4 regions of the Pseudoalteromonas simplex genome follow, and region 1 is predicted to be linked to each of the others. Evidence: predicted binding sites of a transcription regulator. Region 1 holds the regulator's gene; each other region holds the start of a gene.
What was found. The regulator FliA, encoded in region 1, starts transcription of late flagellar genes. The targets are predictions, from matches to a motif close to CTAAAGNTNNNNNNNNNNNNGCCGATA.
Positions count from the first base shown of each region.

Region 1 (4,194 bases):
AGCCGTTTCTAAAGACTGTGGAGCTGTACCTTTACCATGTAATTCATCAAGCAACGCCTCAAACTCGTCATCGCTAATTTCATCGTCTGAGTCACTGCTTGTAGTATCTACTGCTGGCGCTTGAGGAGTTGGTTGTGCAGATTTTACTGTTTCAGGTTTGGCTATATTTTCTTGTTTTACTTCACCAAAATTACCAACACCATGTAATTCGTCTAATAAACTGTCGAATTCATCATCGGTGATGTCATCACTATCACTGCTAATAGCTTCAGGAGCAGCCGCTGCCGGCCCTTGACCTTTACCATGTAATTCATCGAGGAGGCTTTCAAACTCATCTTCAGTAATTTCATCAATATTCTGTGGTTCTGCCTTACTATCAGCAAGACCGCCGCCATCAAACAACATATCAAACGCAAATGGATCATCTTCATCAATATTGTCTGCTGCCGTGTTAGCTGTTACTTCAGGTGCATCAACAACAGCCTCTTCAACAGCAGGTTCTTCAGGTGCAACTGCTACATCGTCTGCTACTGATACATCTTCACCTGCAAGCTCTTCCGCTGTAGGTGGTTGGCTTAATTTATGAAGAACGTCTAGAAGCGCAGGATCTGCAGGCTCTGGTTGCTCACGATTTTGAATCGTTGCGAACATTTCGTTGATGGTATCCAGAGCTTGTAAAATAACATCCATAAGCTCAGGAGTGACACTGCGAACACCTTGGCGTAATAAATCGAAAACATTCTCTGCACCGTGACACGCATCAACAAGTTCAGTCATGCTTAAAAAGCCTGCACCGCCTTTGACAGTGTGGAAGCCTCTAAAAATGGCGTTTAAGAGATCTTTGTCTTCGGGATTGTTCTCAAGCTCAACTAATTGCTCTGACAAAAGCTCTAAGATTTCTCCTGCCTCAACAAGGAAATCCTGTAAAATATCTTCATCGACTTCAAAGCTCATGCAGCTACTCTCCTCTTAGAAGCCCAGACTTGATAATAGATCATCGACTTCATCTTGTCCTGAGACAACATCATCACGAGAGTCTTTATCAATAATCGGCCCTTCAGGACCTGCTAGTGTATCACTTGTTGCAGGTGCTTTTTCTATGGCCTGTTTTTCTTGTTGTTGATGACCATCTTCTTGACTGCCAAACACAGTTAAGAGATTAATTAAACTGTCTTCTACTTCTCGCACTAACTCAATGACGCGACGGATTACTTGCCCCGTCAAATCTTGATAGTCCTGTGCCATCAGCACATTGGTCATCAAGCCCTGTAGCTCATCGGTTTTAGTATGCGAGTTATTCATAAAATTATCTAAGCTATGACATAGCTTTTTAAACTCACCGAGCTCTATTTCTCGGCTCATTAAACGATCCCACGTTGGTTTAATCGTCGCTATTTCATCTGCAAGTTGTTGCGCTATAGGTAAACTAGCTTCAACTGCATCCATGGTTTTGTTAGCGGCGCTTTCTGTCATTTCCATAACATAATTTAAGCGCTGCTTAGCGTCTGGGATCGCATCGGTAGTTAAATCTGAAAGACGAGTATCTAGATCAAAGTTTTTTAACGCTTCATGTAATTGTCGCGTCAGTTTACCGATTTCAGCAAACAGCTCTGATTGTTCTTTTGATGCTGTTTCAAGTATCAGCTGATCAGCTTTTTCTTGTTCACCATTTTCAAGAAACTCAACAAGTTGACGAGCTTGCTCTAAACTTATTTGAGGCGCAGCTAGTGCTGACATAAGCCTCTCCCCTTAGATTAACCTAAACGTTCAAACACTTTTTCCAATTTGGTTTTAAGTGTCGCAGCAGTGAATGGTTTAACGATATAGCCATTAACACCCGCTTGAGCAGCAGCAACAATTTGTTCTTTTTTCGCTTCAGCTGTCACCATTAATACAGGAATATGCTTAAGGCTATCATCAGCACGAATTGCTCTTAACAAATCAATGCCTTGCATACCTGGCATGTTCCAATCTGTTACAACAAAATCAAATTCTTGATTTTGTAGCATTGGCAATGCTGTTGACCCATCGTCAGCTTCCTGCACATTGGTAAAACCTAAATCCCTTAATAGATTTTTAATGATACGTCTCATTGTAGAAAAATCATCAACAACAAGAATTTTCATGTTTTTATCCAAAACATCCTCCGGTGAGGTTTGAACCTATATTTACTTACTACTAATTAATCCAGTCATTGATTTTTGCTTTGAGCTTAATCATCGCCTGACCATGTATCTGACTCACACGCGATTCACTAACATCGAGTATGTGTCCTATTTCTTTTAAGTTCATTTCGTCGTTGTAGTACAAAGACAAAACAAGTGCATCTCTTTCTGGTAACGATTGGATAGCCGTTAATAGAGACTGGTTAAACCGCTCATTTTTAACGTTATTAAACGGTTTGTCTAGTCCTAAATCCTGACCTACAGGTGTAATGACGTCTTCATCAACGCCTAAGTCCTCTATACCTAATACTTTACTAGAATTTACATCATGTAGAATATGATGGTACTCATCGAGCGTTATATCAAGTTTTTCAGCGACTTCTGTATCTTTAGGTTCACGATTTAGCGTGCTTTCTAATTCGGAAATGGTTTCAGCCACAAGGCGAGCATTTCGGTGAACTGAGCGTGGTGCCCAGTCACCTCTACGAATTTCGTCTAACATCGCACCACGAATACGAATTCCAGCGAAAGTTTCGAAACTAGCCCCTTTGCTAGCATCAAAGTTTTTTGATGCTTCAATTAGGCCTATCATGCCTGATTGAATTAAATCATCGAGTTGGACACTGGCAGGTAAACGAGCAATTAGATGGCACGCCACTTTTTTAACTAAAGAGGCATGTTTTTCAACAATCGCATTTAAGTTTTGTGCTGATTGATATCCCATCGCTTTATTCACCGATGTTGTCATAGTTAGCCGTTTACTAGTTTTTCAATGAAAAATTCTAAATGGCCAGAAGGTTGATTAGGGATCGGCCACTTAACTGCTTTTGTTGCTAATGTTTTAAACGCCACCGCAGCTGGTGAGTTTGGAAATAATTCAACAATCACCTTTTGGCGTCGCGTAGATTTACGCATGTTCTCGTCATAAGGAATGGTAGCTACCAACTCCATTGAAACGTCTAAAAAGCGATCCGTTACTTTTGAAAGTTTAGCAAATAATTCTTGCCCTTCACGCAAACTGCGCACCATATTAGCAACAATTTTAAATTTATATACGCCATGCTCACGGCTAAGGACTTTAATAAGCGCATAAGCATCGGTAATTGAGGTAGGTTCATCACATACAACCACAACAACATCTTGGGCTGCACGAGAAAAGCTTAATACCATGTCAGAAATACCTGCGGCGGTATCGACAATTAAAATATCAAACTCGGTGTTTAACTCGCTAAAAGCGCGAATAAGACCTGCATGCTCAGATGGTGTTAATTCCACCATGCTTTGCGAACCAGACGTCGCTGGTACAATTTTTATACCTGCAGGACCTTCAACGAGAATTTCGTCAAGCTCACACTCGCCTGACAAAACATGAGATAAGTTACGTTCAACACGAAGGCCAAGCATCACGTCACAGTTTGCCAAACCTAAATCGGCATCTAGTACTAATACACGATTTCCTTGCTGCCCTAATGCGATTGCGGTATTGAGTGAAACGTTGGTTTTACCCACACCACCTTTACCGCCAGTCACAGCGATAACTTTAACGCCACTATTATTATTTTGATTCATTTTGCGCAGGCCGCTTGCTTGATCTAATACTGTGTTAATCATACATCCCTACTGTGTTCGACGCTACTGCTTGACGTCGTGAATGTTGTGCTTTTGCTCGTTTTAAATACAATTGTTCAGCTTTTTTCACTAGTTTTTCAGCATTCGCTACGCGAATATCTTCAGGAACACGCTGACCGTTAGTAAGATACCCTATTGGCAGGCGATTTTGAATCGCTATACTAATAATCTCACCTAAACTTAAAGATTCATCCAATTTAGTGAAGATACAGCCACTTAGATGAACCTTTTTAAAGTGTCTTACGGTTTCTTGCAACACATTTATCTGTGCTGTCGCACTTAATACTAAATAACTACGAATATCAACACGCTGATTACGCATTAGGGTGTTTAATTGCTCAGTTAAACGTAAATCACGTTGGCTCATACCCGCTGTATCTATTAATACTAGACGCTTATT
Region 1 is NZ_JADILN010000007.1:38,510-42,703, reverse strand. Features, by position in the region: gene IRQ78_RS14080 (chemotaxis protein CheA) at 1-954, opposite strand, end outside; gene IRQ78_RS14075 (protein phosphatase CheZ) at 970-1,737, opposite strand; gene cheY (chemotaxis response regulator CheY) at 1,755-2,138, opposite strand; gene IRQ78_RS14065 (RNA polymerase sigma factor FliA) at 2,179-2,889, opposite strand; gene IRQ78_RS14060 (MinD/ParA family ATP-binding protein) at 2,916-3,776, opposite strand; gene flhF (flagellar biosynthesis protein FlhF) at 3,769-4,194, opposite strand, start outside.

Region 2 (4,194 bases), on a different contig from region 1:
ATGCAAACTAGCACTGTGAAGGTTAGCTTTCATTAGTGAGGCATTAGCAATCTTATTATTAAATAAATGAGCGCCCGTTAAATTTGCTCGATAGAAGTTGCAGTAAGAAAGGTTATAGCCCTCTTCATCATCCTGTTTGATTAAGTTAAGCCCAGAAAGATTTGCTCGCTTTAATTGTAACCCTTCTAGTAAGCCTCCTTTTTTGGCATAGCGTTCTAATTTTTGGGTTAGATCTAGCCCTGATTTATCAAATTTACTATCATGCCAAAAGCAAAATCCAGAGCCCATATCTGTTTCTTGGCACTTGTTACCTGTTGGTGAGGTATAACTACAACATGGTTTGTCAGGCATAAGGATGAAAACTTATTTGTGAGTCATCTTTATAGATTAGCAGCTATTTAGCAGGGTAAAATGGAATCTCTCATTTTTTTATTAATTGAATTGGCTTACTTTTGTTGGATTACACCCTAAAGCGCAGTAAACGCAGAACAACCGTGGCAATTAAAGTTGCTGAGCAGAAACTCACTGTGTATGCGCCTTTTTATGTTCCACAAACTGAAATAGATGCCTGGCTAAACACTAAGCAAGATTGGGTCGCTGAACAAATAGCAAAGCAATCTATGCAAGCTGAGCGTCGCCAATTGCCATTAGTAAACGCCACTATTAAGTTGTTTGGGCAAAACGTCCCAATAGTATTCGGCACAGGCCCGAAAAACACTTGGCAACAAGATGCGCGGCCTCAGCTTACCTTACTAATATCATCACGTGTCAAACATCAAGAGGCTAACTACCTCGCTTTGCTTGAGCAGTTTATGCATGAAAAGCTTGAGAGCTATATCGAAATGCGAGTGCATGATTACTGCTTGCAAATGTCTGAGACGTTGCCTACAAAGCTTAAAATTCAACATTATAAACGTCGCTGGGGCAGTTGTAACAAACGCCGTGAGCTGACTTTTAATTTGCATTTAGCAAGTGCGCCAACCTGGGTGATTGATTATGTAGTTGTCCATGAGCTTGCGCATCTTTTACATATGAATCATAGCGCTAAGTTTTGGCAACGTGTGAGCCAGTTTTATCCAGACTATAAAAAAGCAGAGCAATGGTTAAAAGCGAATGGGAGCAGTTTGAGTTGGTAGATTAAGTTAGCGAGAGTAAAGCTAGAAAGAGTAAAGCTAGAAAGAGTAAAGCTAGAAAGAGTAAAGCTAGAAAGAGTAAAGCTAGAAAGAGTAAAGCTAGAAAGAGTAAGAGTGGTGGAGGGAGCTGGATTCGAACCAGCGAAGGCTGAGCCGTCAGATTTACAGTCTGATCCCTTTGGCCGCTCGGGAACCCCTCCACACAAATTTTTACTATTGCATTTGGCCCCACTTCACTGAGAAGAAAAGTGGTGGAGGGAGCTGGATTCGAACCAGCGAAGGCTGAGCCGTCAGATTTACAGTCTGATCCCTTTGGCCGCTCGGGAACCCCTCCAATGCAACGGCGCTGATAATAGCAAACTGATTATTTAAGTAAAGAAAAAAACTAAAGAAAAATGCATAAATGCCGATAACTGGTTAATCAAGAAACTATTTGGCTAAAGACTATGCAAATTGATGGTTTGTTGCTCACAGAGAGTCAACTCGATAATCGTCTAAATAAAAGTGTTCACGAGCACCGCTCTGGAGAGTTTGCTTTATTACTCGCAATGCTTTCTCATGATGCGCTCGATTTTAGCCAGTTCCACCTACCAAAAACTGAATTAAGCAATCCTGAAGTATCTGAGTCTGCTCTGCGTACTGAATTAGGTGCTGGCCCTACACAACCATTAGCTCCCGAACAGTTTGATATGCTAATTGGGCAAGAAAATGCATTTAGACTATTGCAAGGTGGTTTATCAGATATAAAATTACGTCATTGCTTAAATCCAGAGCCTTTGAATGTTCGTGATGATAAGCAACATGTGCCGCTAGAAGTGATTGATAACTGTGAGCCAGCAGTTAGAAAACGCTTTTATGAAAAAAACAAACCCGTTGAGCGCCCACAAATCGACGCTGCCGCATTTTATGATAGTCTTACTAATGAGGCGATACATCAACCTCTGCATTTGGCGACAGCTTAGCATTCGAGGCTTAATCGAATTGTCATAGACTATGAATAAACTTAATAAAAAGTACAGCTAAATTAAGATGCGCTTGTTATAATAGCAGTCTATGGCTTAATGCCATTGTCATTGAACCAAGTTACTAGGACTATAATGAAGAAAACATTCACGCTAAACCACGAGAAAATTAAATACCCTCGTATGGTTGATGCAGCCAAGCACGAAGTAAAAAAATACTTGAAACGTGAGCGTAATAAAACACTCCCAGCAGGTGCCGACTATTGGGCGTTTGACTGTAAGTTTGGTGAATCAGCGGATGAGGCCAATGTCGTTCACGTGGCAGAGATTAATAAATGTATTAGCGATATTGAAGCAAAAGAGCTTACATCGTTTTATGTTGAAATCTTAGCGCGTCCTGCACAACGTCAACATCAAGAGTTTGACGAAGAGTAATACGAATATCAGTTCGCAGTAATACTCTAAAACAATAAAGGGCCATCAGGCCCTTTTTAGTTTTAGTAATCAATTATCGCGCAAACGGATCGGCATTTATTTTTTCTATGTACCAATTGCCTTTTTTACGCATCATTTTCACACTGCGCATATCATCAATTTTCTTACCATTAAAATAACCCGTAAAAATCAAATTGATGTTGGCTTTATCGCCATACTGTTCGCGCAAGCTCATGTTAGTCATATCGACTTCAATCACCACTTCATCGTATTGCATATTGACTAAGTTGCGAGCGAACTGCCCAGCGGTACCATAAGATTTCATAATTCGCGCCATTTTCGGCGTGGCGTATTCCATCGCTTTATTTAAATCGTTTTGGTTATACAAAGCATCAAAATAGAGGGTCGCTACATTACCTGGGGTGTTTTTTTCACCTTTTGGTGCATCTTCAGAGCCGCAACCGGAAAGAATGCTGCTACTTAAAAGGATAAAAATTAAAAGTATATTTTTCATTGTTGTAGTTTTTCGAGTGAACTTAAAATAAAGTGTGTGACTAAATGAGCATGATGTAAAGTTAACTCGGTAAAATTAATAGTTTTATTTATTTAGGATAATAAAAAAGGATGCATGTTTGCATCCTTTTTAAAAACTAAGAGATTCTTGGTGATTACTGAACAAGCTCTTTATCGCTGAACTCTTCAGCAAATAATGGGCTTGATAAGTAACGCTCAGTTGCACTTGGTAAAATTACCACAATGTTTTTGTCTGCGTTTTCAGGTTTTTCAGCAAGGCGCTTTGCAGCAACTACTGCGGCACCTGAAGAAATACCCACTAAAATGCCTTCGTTTTTCATCAGTTCATGAGCCATGGCAATGGCATCTTCATTTGATACTTGCTCTGCAGCATCTACAACTTCTAAATCAAGGTTGCCAGGGATAAAGCCTGCACCGATACCTTGGATTTTATGAGGGCCCGGTTTAATTTCTTCACCAGCTAAAGTTTGGCTAATAACTGGCGAGTTAGTTGGTTCAACAGCAACCGATTGTACATTTAAGCCTTTCTCTAGTTTGAGGTAACGGCTAACACCTGTAATAGTACCACCAGTACCAACACCTGCTACGAAAATGTCGATTTTTCCGTCCATTGCTTCAAAGATTTCAGGACCTGTTGTTTCAAAGTGAATTTTTGGGTTAGCTGGGTTTTCGAACTGTTGTAAAAGAATGTACTTTTCAGGCTCACTTGCTTGAATTTCTTTTGCTTTTTGAATTGCGCCATTCATGCCTTTAGCGCCATCAGTTAAAACTAGGTTAGCACCTAACGCTTTTAATAATTTACGACGCTCAAGGCTCATTGTGTTAGGCATAGTTAGAGTTAGTTTGTAGCCACGAGAAGCCGCTACAAATGCTAGTGCAATACCTGTGTTGCCTGAAGTCGGCTCGATTAACTCTTTGTCTTTAGTTAAGACACCTGACTTTTCTGCTTCCCAGATCATTGAAGCACCAATACGGCATTTAACACTGAAGCTTGGGTTACGTGATTCTACTTTAGCAAAAACATTACCTGATGTTACGCGGTTAAGCTTTACAATTGGTGTATTACCAATCGTTAATGAATTATCTTCAAAAATGTTAGACATACTGTTCCCTTGGAAGCAATTTATTCA
Region 2 is NZ_JADILN010000012.1:10,569-14,762, reverse strand. Features, by position in the region: gene IRQ78_RS17620 (ion channel) at 1-351, opposite strand, end outside; gene IRQ78_RS17615 (M48 family metallopeptidase) at 456-1,136, shown strand; tRNA gene IRQ78_RS17610 (tRNA-Tyr) at 1,249-1,333, opposite strand; tRNA gene IRQ78_RS17605 (tRNA-Tyr) at 1,383-1,467, opposite strand; gene IRQ78_RS17600 (VC2046/SO_2500 family protein) at 1,580-2,095, shown strand; gene IRQ78_RS17595 (DUF6172 family protein) at 2,231-2,530, shown strand; gene IRQ78_RS17590 (hypothetical protein) at 2,604-3,044, opposite strand; gene cysK (cysteine synthase A) at 3,199-4,167, opposite strand.
Region 2: a site for FliA is predicted at 1,519-1,545, ahead of IRQ78_RS17600 (VC2046/SO_2500 family protein). Genes of this name have one in related genera too.

Region 3 (4,194 bases), on a different contig from region 1:
TTCTTCTCATTCTACTGCCCACACTGTAATAACTTCGAGCCAGTTGTGAAAGAGCTTAAAACACTTCTTAAAGATGGCGTTAAATTCAAAAAGAGCCATGTTGACTTTTCAGGTCCTCGTGACCCAGAAATTCAAACCATCTTAGCGCAAGGTTATGCGACGGCTAATGTGTTACCACAGAAAGACGCGTTAGTAGCCGCTGTGTTTAATCATATTCACGGTAAGCGTGCTCGTATTAACGAACTAGCTGATATGAAAGACATCTTTGTTTCACAAGGTGTATCGGCTGAAGATTTTGATAAGTACTACAACAGCTTTTCTGTACGTACTATGGCGTCTAAAATGAAACGCGACCAAGAATACTACCAACAAAAAGGTGCTTTAAAAGGCGTTCCAACTTTTATTGTTAATGGTAAATATCGCTTAATCTTAGGTGCGGACTCAGGCATCAGTGATGCAAAGAGCATGGCAGATTTAATTAACTACCTAGCTGATAAATAAGCTAATTAGTTAAATTTAATTCAAAGCTCCGTTCGCGGAGCTTTTTTATTAGTAAAGCAAATGCAAAAACTATTAGTTTCAAGCTGTTTGTTAGGAAACCCTGTTCGTTATGACGGGCAATCGCAAAACTTACTCCATCCTGGTTTAGAAACTCTTAAACAGCAAGGAAGGCTCGTTGCATTCTGCCCTGAAGTAGCTGGTGGCTTACCTACACCAAGGCCGCCTGCAGAAATCAAAGTGGGTAGAGTACTTACCAAAGATGCGCAAGATGTCACAGTGCAGTTTGCTGATGGCGCAGAACAAGCACTTAAACTTTGCAAAAAACAGGGCATTCGCTATGCGTTGTTAAAAGAATCAAGCCCGTCATGTGGTCGCAATACTATTTACGATGGTAGTCATTCAGGAAAGAAAATTTCAGGGATGGGGTTAACTGCAAAGCTGTTAACTGACAATGGTATAGCTGTATTCAGCGAGCAGCAGTTGCCAGCGCTATTTGCTGCGCTGGCAGAGTGATTTTATTTACGTTGTAAAAACACACCTGATTCAATGTGATGGGTGTAAGGGAATTGATCAAAAATTGCAAAACGTTTTACTTCATGGGTTTTGCATAAGTGATCAAGGTCACGTTCTAGGGTATCGGGATTACACGAGATATAAATAATGTTGTCGTAGTTCGCAACTAGGTCACAAGTTAGCGTGTCCATTCCAGCACGTGGTGGATCCACCAAGATTGTTTGGCAGTTATAGCTTTTCAGGTCTATGCCATCTAAACGAGAGAAGGTACGTTCGCCTTTCATTGCTTGAGTGAACTCTTCACTCGACATACGAATGATATCTAAGTTCTCAACCTTGTTTTGTGCAATATTGTATTGTGCTGAGTAAACCGATGATTTTGATATCTCAGTGGCTAATACCCGGTCGAATGAACCCGCAAGAGCAATCGAAAAGTTACCATTTCCACAATATAACTCCAGTAAGTCATTATTAAGGGGTTGGCAAAGCGCTTGTGCCCACTCTAGCATCTTGATGTTTACTTTCGCATTCGGTTGCGTAAAGCTATTTTCGACTTGCTGATAAATAAGCTCTTTACCGTTTACGTTTAAACGCTCGATAACATAGTCATTACCAATCACTTCTTTTTGCTTACGAGCACGGCCAATAAAATCAATCTTAAACTGTGTGCTCAGTTTTGCTTTAAGCTCTTTAATTGCTTGTAGCCACTGCTCATCTAGTTGTTTGTGATACAACAAGCTAACAAGGATCTCGCCACTTAAGCTTGAAAGGTAATCGATTTGAAACAGCTTACGGCGCAGAACTTCATTGTCTTTTAAGTTTTCGATCATCGCTTGCATCACTTCACCCACTAAAGGTGCTGCAGGGTCAAACTCATCTACGCGGATCTTTTCTTTAGTTTGTTGATCAAACATGATGTGAAACAGGTCTTCACCTTCATGCCAAACACGAAACTCTGCACGTTGGCGGTAATGAATAGGATCAGAGCCGAACACTTCTAATTTTTCGACCCCAAAACGTCGAAACTGTGAGGTGATGCGCTGCTCTTTTTCACTCAATTGTGCATCATATTGAGTTGTATCAATTTTTATAACCGCCATGGCTGATTACCTTTTATCTCTTAGCTTTATAACGGCGCTATTGTAGGGAGCGCTGAGGATTTGTCTAGTTTTGTTATTTATTTTAGTGTCGTTTTTTTATACAAAAAACTTAAGTTCTTTGGTTTTTGGCCGATAATGAGTTAACCATAACATGGAGTCGGATCATGAAAATTGGCAACCTAGGCTATATGCCTAATACAAATGTGAATAAATACAATGGTAAACAGGCTCTGCAGCAGCCTACCATTCAAAATCGTCAAGATAGTTATCAACAACGCGGTCGTGAGCTCGCGGCAAAAGTTCTTGATGATAAACTTGCTGAGGCACTTGGTTTACCTAAAGCCGAAGAGAAAAAAGATAAACCCTTGTTCGACTTTGAAGAGATCGTGAAAAACGTACTCGACTTTGTTGGCGGTGCACTTCGTAAAGCAAAAGCCGATGGTGCTGATGATGAAAAACTCAAAGGCATGCTAGGTGATGCACGTAAAGGTGTGCAAATGGGCATCGACGATGCGTATGATGAGCTTAAAGAGTCAGGTATTCTTAACGATGACATCGAAGAGGGTATCGAAAAGTCTAAAGAAGGTATCTTTAAAGGTATTGATGAATTAGAAGAAGACTTGTTCAATCCTAAACCTAATGCGGTTTCAGTTAGCCAAGCTCAATACATCAGTTTAAGTAATAACGCAGAGTACACTTTCACCACCGCTGAAGGTGACGAAGTAAGTATTAGCTTTGCTGATGCATACGAAAGTAAGTCTGCAAGCAGTTATAGCAAAAATGGCGACAACGAAGCCTTTGTCAGTGAGTCTTCGCAATCACGTGATTTATCATTCTCGATGTCGGTCAATGGTGATTTAAATGAGCAAGAGCAGCAAGCTATCAATGAATTGATGGAAGACTTGCAGAGTGTTAGCGAAACATTCTTCTCTGGTTCATTAGAAGAAGCCTTTGAACAAGCTAAAGAGCTGAACTTAGGTAACGAGCAACTAGTCGGCTTTACCATGGATCTAAAACAAACCAAAACAGTAGCAGCGATTAAAGGGTATGAAGAATATAAACCTGCTCCTGAAAAAGAAGTTGCTGAGAAAATAGCGCCATTTAATGACGATTTGAAACAGGCGTTTAATAAAGCGGGCGATATTGGTTTGCAAAATGAACTGGCTGGCATCTTACAATGGTTAAACCAAGATAAAGAAGAAGTCAGTAAGCTGGTGGATTATACCAAAGCAATGTTCGAACAAATGAATAAGCTACGCTCGGCAACAGAAGAAGAGGCATAGTCCTTTCTTTCTTTTTATAAAGCTGCATGGCAAACTGCTGATCTTTGATGATCCGAGGTAAGCAGTTTGTCAGTTCATATAATGGTGTTTGATTCTGGTATAGGTGGAACAACCGTACTTGAACAGATCCAAGCATTGATCCCAGATGCTGATTATAGTTATTTTATGGACAATGCTTTATTGCCCTATGGCGCGCAAAGTCAGCAAACGATCATAGCCCGCCTTTTAGCGCTACTACAGTTTATCGAGACAGCAAACTTACACGTTGATATTCTAGTTATTGCGTGTAATACCGCCTCTACCTCTGCCTTAGATACTATTCGTCAGCACACAAGTATAGAAGTTGTCGGGGTAGTACCTGCAATAAAACCTGCTTGCGCTATAAGTAACAGCAAACATATTGGTTTACTGGCAACACCATCAACCATCAAGAGTCGCTATACTGCAAATTTAATTAGTACTCATAGCCAAGACACACAAGTCAGCTTATATGGCTCAACTGAGCTGGTAGAAATTGCAGAAACACTATTTCATACGCAGAAAATCAATAAAGCAAAGCTTGAGAAAGTATTGAGTAATTTAGCGATAGCAGAAGATATAGATGTTCTGGTACTTGGCTGTACACACTTTCCATTACTAGCCAGCGCGATTAGTGACTACTATAAACAACAGATCTTCCTTATTGACTCAGGCAAAGCGATTGCTAAGCGCGTTGAAAGTTTAATTGCTCTACGAGGCTTTACTCTTACTACAGATAAAAAAAAGCCGCTGCACTATTATGCAACGGCTCCTATTGG
Region 3 is NZ_JADILN010000020.1:20,253-24,446, forward strand. Features, by position in the region: gene IRQ78_RS20060 (thiol:disulfide interchange protein DsbA/DsbL) at 1-501, shown strand, start outside; gene IRQ78_RS20065 (DUF523 domain-containing protein) at 562-1,014, shown strand; gene trmA (tRNA (uridine(54)-C5)-methyltransferase TrmA) at 1,017-2,114, opposite strand; gene IRQ78_RS20075 (DUF5610 domain-containing protein) at 2,279-3,397, shown strand; gene murI (glutamate racemase) at 3,464-4,194, shown strand, end outside.
Region 3: a site for FliA is predicted at 2,223-2,249, ahead of IRQ78_RS20075 (DUF5610 domain-containing protein). Genes of this name have one in related genera too.

Region 4 (4,194 bases), on a different contig from region 1:
AGGTAAAAGCCATGACTGTGGTAGCAAAATTGGTTATTTAAAAGCCATCGTTGAATTTGCTTTACGACGTGAGGAATTCAAAGATGAATTGAGCGACTTCATAAAGTCGTTGGTTAAATAACCAATTCTATTTACTTAGTAATAAATTATGTTAAAAAAGTGCCTATATGGCACTTTTTTGTTATTTACAAGCAGCTGACAATTGTTGATTATTAACAAATTAGGGACTTTTCTGATATACCTTTGTCTTATAGGGTTGTTAAGATGAGTATGGTGATTAATTGCTCTAATTCAGTTAGTTAACTGAGTAATGAAAAGCATTAATAATTTTGCTGCAAATTGTTTATGTTATAAAGCTACTTTTTACTAACAACATGATTTGCAGCGAATTAAAGCACTAAACTGAAATTATAATAAAAACATAATGTTAGTGTTTATTTTCAATATCTTAAATTATCTTTTAGCTTTTGATGTACAGGTAAGTACTAACAGATAGTCTTCTTCAAAGTAAGAAGCAATTTTTTAACGGTACGTTTAAGAATCCTGATTATGAAAGATTACTTCAAGCCTTTTCGCTGCAGTATATACCTAATGGTGTTATTAACTGTTTCTGGTTGCAGTAATGAGCTGCTGCTAAGCTCTACCGTTAATTCTATGCAAAGTTTTGCACTTCGCTTAATCGATCCTATTTTTCAAATTAATGTAAAAACTAGTTCTGAGCTTCAATCAACGGCTACACAAAAAAATACCCTAGCCACTGCTGCTATATTAGCACCTACAAAACCTAATTATACTTTTGCGTTACAGTTAGCATCAGTTAGCTCTGAGACCGCAATAGAAGTCACCTTTCATAAAATGGCAAAACAAGCGCCTAGTATTTTTCAAGGTAAACCAATTTTGAATGTTGAAGTTGCAGACGTGCATGATAGAACTTTCTACCGCTTAAAGTTTGGAGGCTATAAGTATTTAAAAAATGCGAAAGCTGACTGCGCGGCTATTAAGCGACAAGGTATTGATTGTTGGGTTAGTAAATACACAGATAATCGAATTTATTTTTAGCGTCAAATATTCACTCTAAAGGTGGCATTTTTATTGCTAAGATTTAAGTCTGTTTTTTAGAATTGACGTCACCATGCATTTTTCTATTTTCTCTAAATATTTATTGTTAACCATCTGCTTAACTGCTTTAACAGCATGTATGATGAGCCAAGAACAAAGCCAGCCTGTTTATACTGAACAGCAGGTACAGCAATTTGCTGCCGAGTGGCAAAATCAACAGCCTAGCATTGAACGTCTTGCTGCAATGGAAAAAGACCTTGCGTTGTTAATCGAGGTACTTTCGGCTAATAGTGATTTAACTGCACAACCATCGGCATTTGAGCCGCAAAATGATGTGATCTATCACCAAAGTGAGCAAATACAATCTCAGCAATCATCATCAATCGACTCATTAGAAACGATTATTGCTGCAAACAAAGCAGCAGAAGCAGGTGTGCAATTAGGTTTATATTTAACGCCGAAAAAGGTCAGACATCAGGTCTTGAACCTTAAACGTGATTATCCTGCTGTTTTAAATGACCTAGATTTTCGCTTTAAAACTCGTGAGCAAAAAGGGGTAACCTTGTATGGATTACGAGCAGGTCCATTTGCAAATTATACTCAGGCGACAGCTTTTTGTGAGATAGCCAAAAGAATGGGGCAAACTTGTGTGACAGCCCCTTTTATTGGGGAGATGCTATAAGTATCTTTCCTCTTGGAAATTAGGGGATTAACCTTAAAGTATTTGTTCTAGAGGTCGATAAAGCTTAAGATACAGCAAAATGGCTTAGCCATTTATTTATAAGGACTTAATATGAAATTACCTCTTTCTTTAATTGCATGCTCATTAGCATTTTCTGCTTTTTATTCTTATGCCACTACTGAATCTTTCAGTGCAACAGTAAAGGTTCAAAACTCAGTTGTTTTAACAAAAGGGAATGATCTAAATTTTGGTACTATTCGTGCCGTAGCCGATCCTTCAGGTGCTGCGCAAGCTGTTTTAACAATTAACCCAGAACCTGATGCAAGCCCTGTTTCAACAAGAACAGATGCATCTCCTGCGATTATTTCAATTATTGAGCAAGGGTCTCCTGCTTCATTTACGGTATCGGAAGCGGTGCCAAATGCGCGTTTGTCGATTACTGATCCTACTGCTAATACTTTAGCTTCTGATGGACAAGGTTTAAATGAGCCAAACTTTATTGTTGATGAATGGAAGTATTTTATTACTTCAGGCCCAAATGCAAATGCTTATTACCTTCCAGGCAGCCCAAATTTAACAGCAGATGCAGACGGCAGTGTTGAGTTTAACATTGGTGCCAATTTATCTACCTCAAATTCGGCGTCATCTGAGCCTTATCGTGATGTTGAGTATACCGGCACTTTCCAATTAGAAGTTGCTTACTAATAATACTAGGTAATTAGTCATGCGCTTTTTGCTTTTAGCTACTGTTTTATTTTGTGTGTTCTCAACACCCTTACAGGCTGCGAGCACAGAGCAACAAGCGCTTGATTTTGGTACTCTAGTTATTCTAGCTAATACAAATACCAGCTCTGTAATCGTCAAAGATGATGGCAGTATCAATACGCAGGGCTCGGTTTATGTTCTTAAAAATGGCCGCCCTGCAGAATTATTACTTACTGACTTTCCAGCTAGAACTCAGCTAACTATGAATCTAGTTGCCCCAGTTGACTTAACACATGATATCGATGGCAACTCGAGTGCTGGATTTTCTGTACGCCTTAATGGTTTTCCTAAATATGTGATTACCAATGAATTTGGTGAAGCAAAAGTATTTATTGGCGGTATTTTAACGACAGACCGTAGCGCTAAACCATACGCTGATGGTCAGTATTCTTCTACAACTTATTTAGAAATATCAGTCGATTACTAAGGATAGATATGTTCGCAAAACGTCTTTTATGTGGACTTCTTTTTGTTTTTTTCAGTCAATATGCAACGGCAAACTTACTTATTTCACCAACGCGGGTTTCATTTGATGAGCGCCAACGAAGCGCAAAAGTCACCGTCATTAATAGCTCAGAAGAGTACCGTACATACCGCGTGGTATGGAGCGAAAAATTAGCGCTACCTGGTGGGGGCTATCAAACATTGAGTGAGCCAGTAACCACGAGCCTTTCTCCTATGGCACGCTTATCACCAAAGCAAATTCGCTTAGCACCTGGCGAAAGGCAAACGATTAAAATAGCAATTAGAAAGCCTAAGGATTTGGCTAAAGGGGAATATCGTTCCCATTTACTATTTCAAGCCTTACCAAATGAAGATAAGGCAGCTAAGGCTGGACTTAAAGTGAATATGATTTTGAGTTTTAGTATTCCAGTTGTATATCGTGAACAAGGTGAGCTGCCAAAAGTTGCATTTCAAACTGCAGAAATAGTTGAAGATTCGGTAAACAAAAAACCAAAAATTGCCGTTAAATTAACTGAACAACAAGGTTTTAGTAGTTACGGTCGACTTAGCGCGTATGTTACTAATTCTGCAGGTAAACAAGAAAAAATCGCAGAAATCGGGAATCTAAGCCTATACCCTGAAATTGAACAAGCGACTGTGTTGTTAGATTTATTCTCTGGTAAACAGTTGCCAAAACAAGGGAACATTGAGCTTAAATATCAAGGTGCCGATGAGTATGAAGGCGTCGATTTTGGCTCATATTCATTGCCTATTCGACATTAAGGATTAATGCGAAAACATTTATGAATCGCTTATTTGCGATAGGGCTTATACTATTAAGTCCTATCAGCGTTGCTAATTCGACTGTGAGTACAGAGGATGTACTAGCTAGAGTCAATGCCATAAGAGCTAAGCTAAATGGCGAACAGCTTTACGCTCCACAATCTAAGCATATACCTGCTGTTAATCATTCTGCAGATACCTTAGACGCTCAGCAACGAATTGCCACTGGGGAATTTTTGCTATTTTCAATTTATTTAAATGAAAATTATTTAGGTGAGTTGTTTGCCCTTAAGTCTGATCAAGACATATTGCTTGGCGTTTCGGGGCTAGTTGATATTTTACAGCTTGCAATTAATGTCGATATATCAGCCGAGAGGGCCGAAGGTTGGTTCATTAACACCAATAAAACCTTTCAATTAACAGCTCAAAAACAGTTGATTACAGATACAAAAAAGTGGCAG
Region 4 is NZ_JADILN010000008.1:28,773-32,966, reverse strand. Features, by position in the region: gene galU (UTP--glucose-1-phosphate uridylyltransferase GalU) at 1-121, shown strand, start outside; gene IRQ78_RS14840 (SPOR domain-containing protein) at 550-1,059, shown strand; gene IRQ78_RS14835 (SPOR domain-containing protein) at 1,133-1,741, shown strand; gene IRQ78_RS14830 (DUF4402 domain-containing protein) at 1,853-2,446, shown strand; gene IRQ78_RS14825 (DUF4402 domain-containing protein) at 2,466-2,933, shown strand; gene IRQ78_RS14820 (fimbria/pilus periplasmic chaperone) at 2,942-3,733, shown strand; gene IRQ78_RS14815 (hypothetical protein) at 3,754-4,194, shown strand, end outside.
Region 4: a site for FliA is predicted at 1,775-1,801, ahead of IRQ78_RS14830 (DUF4402 domain-containing protein). Genes of this name have one in related genera too.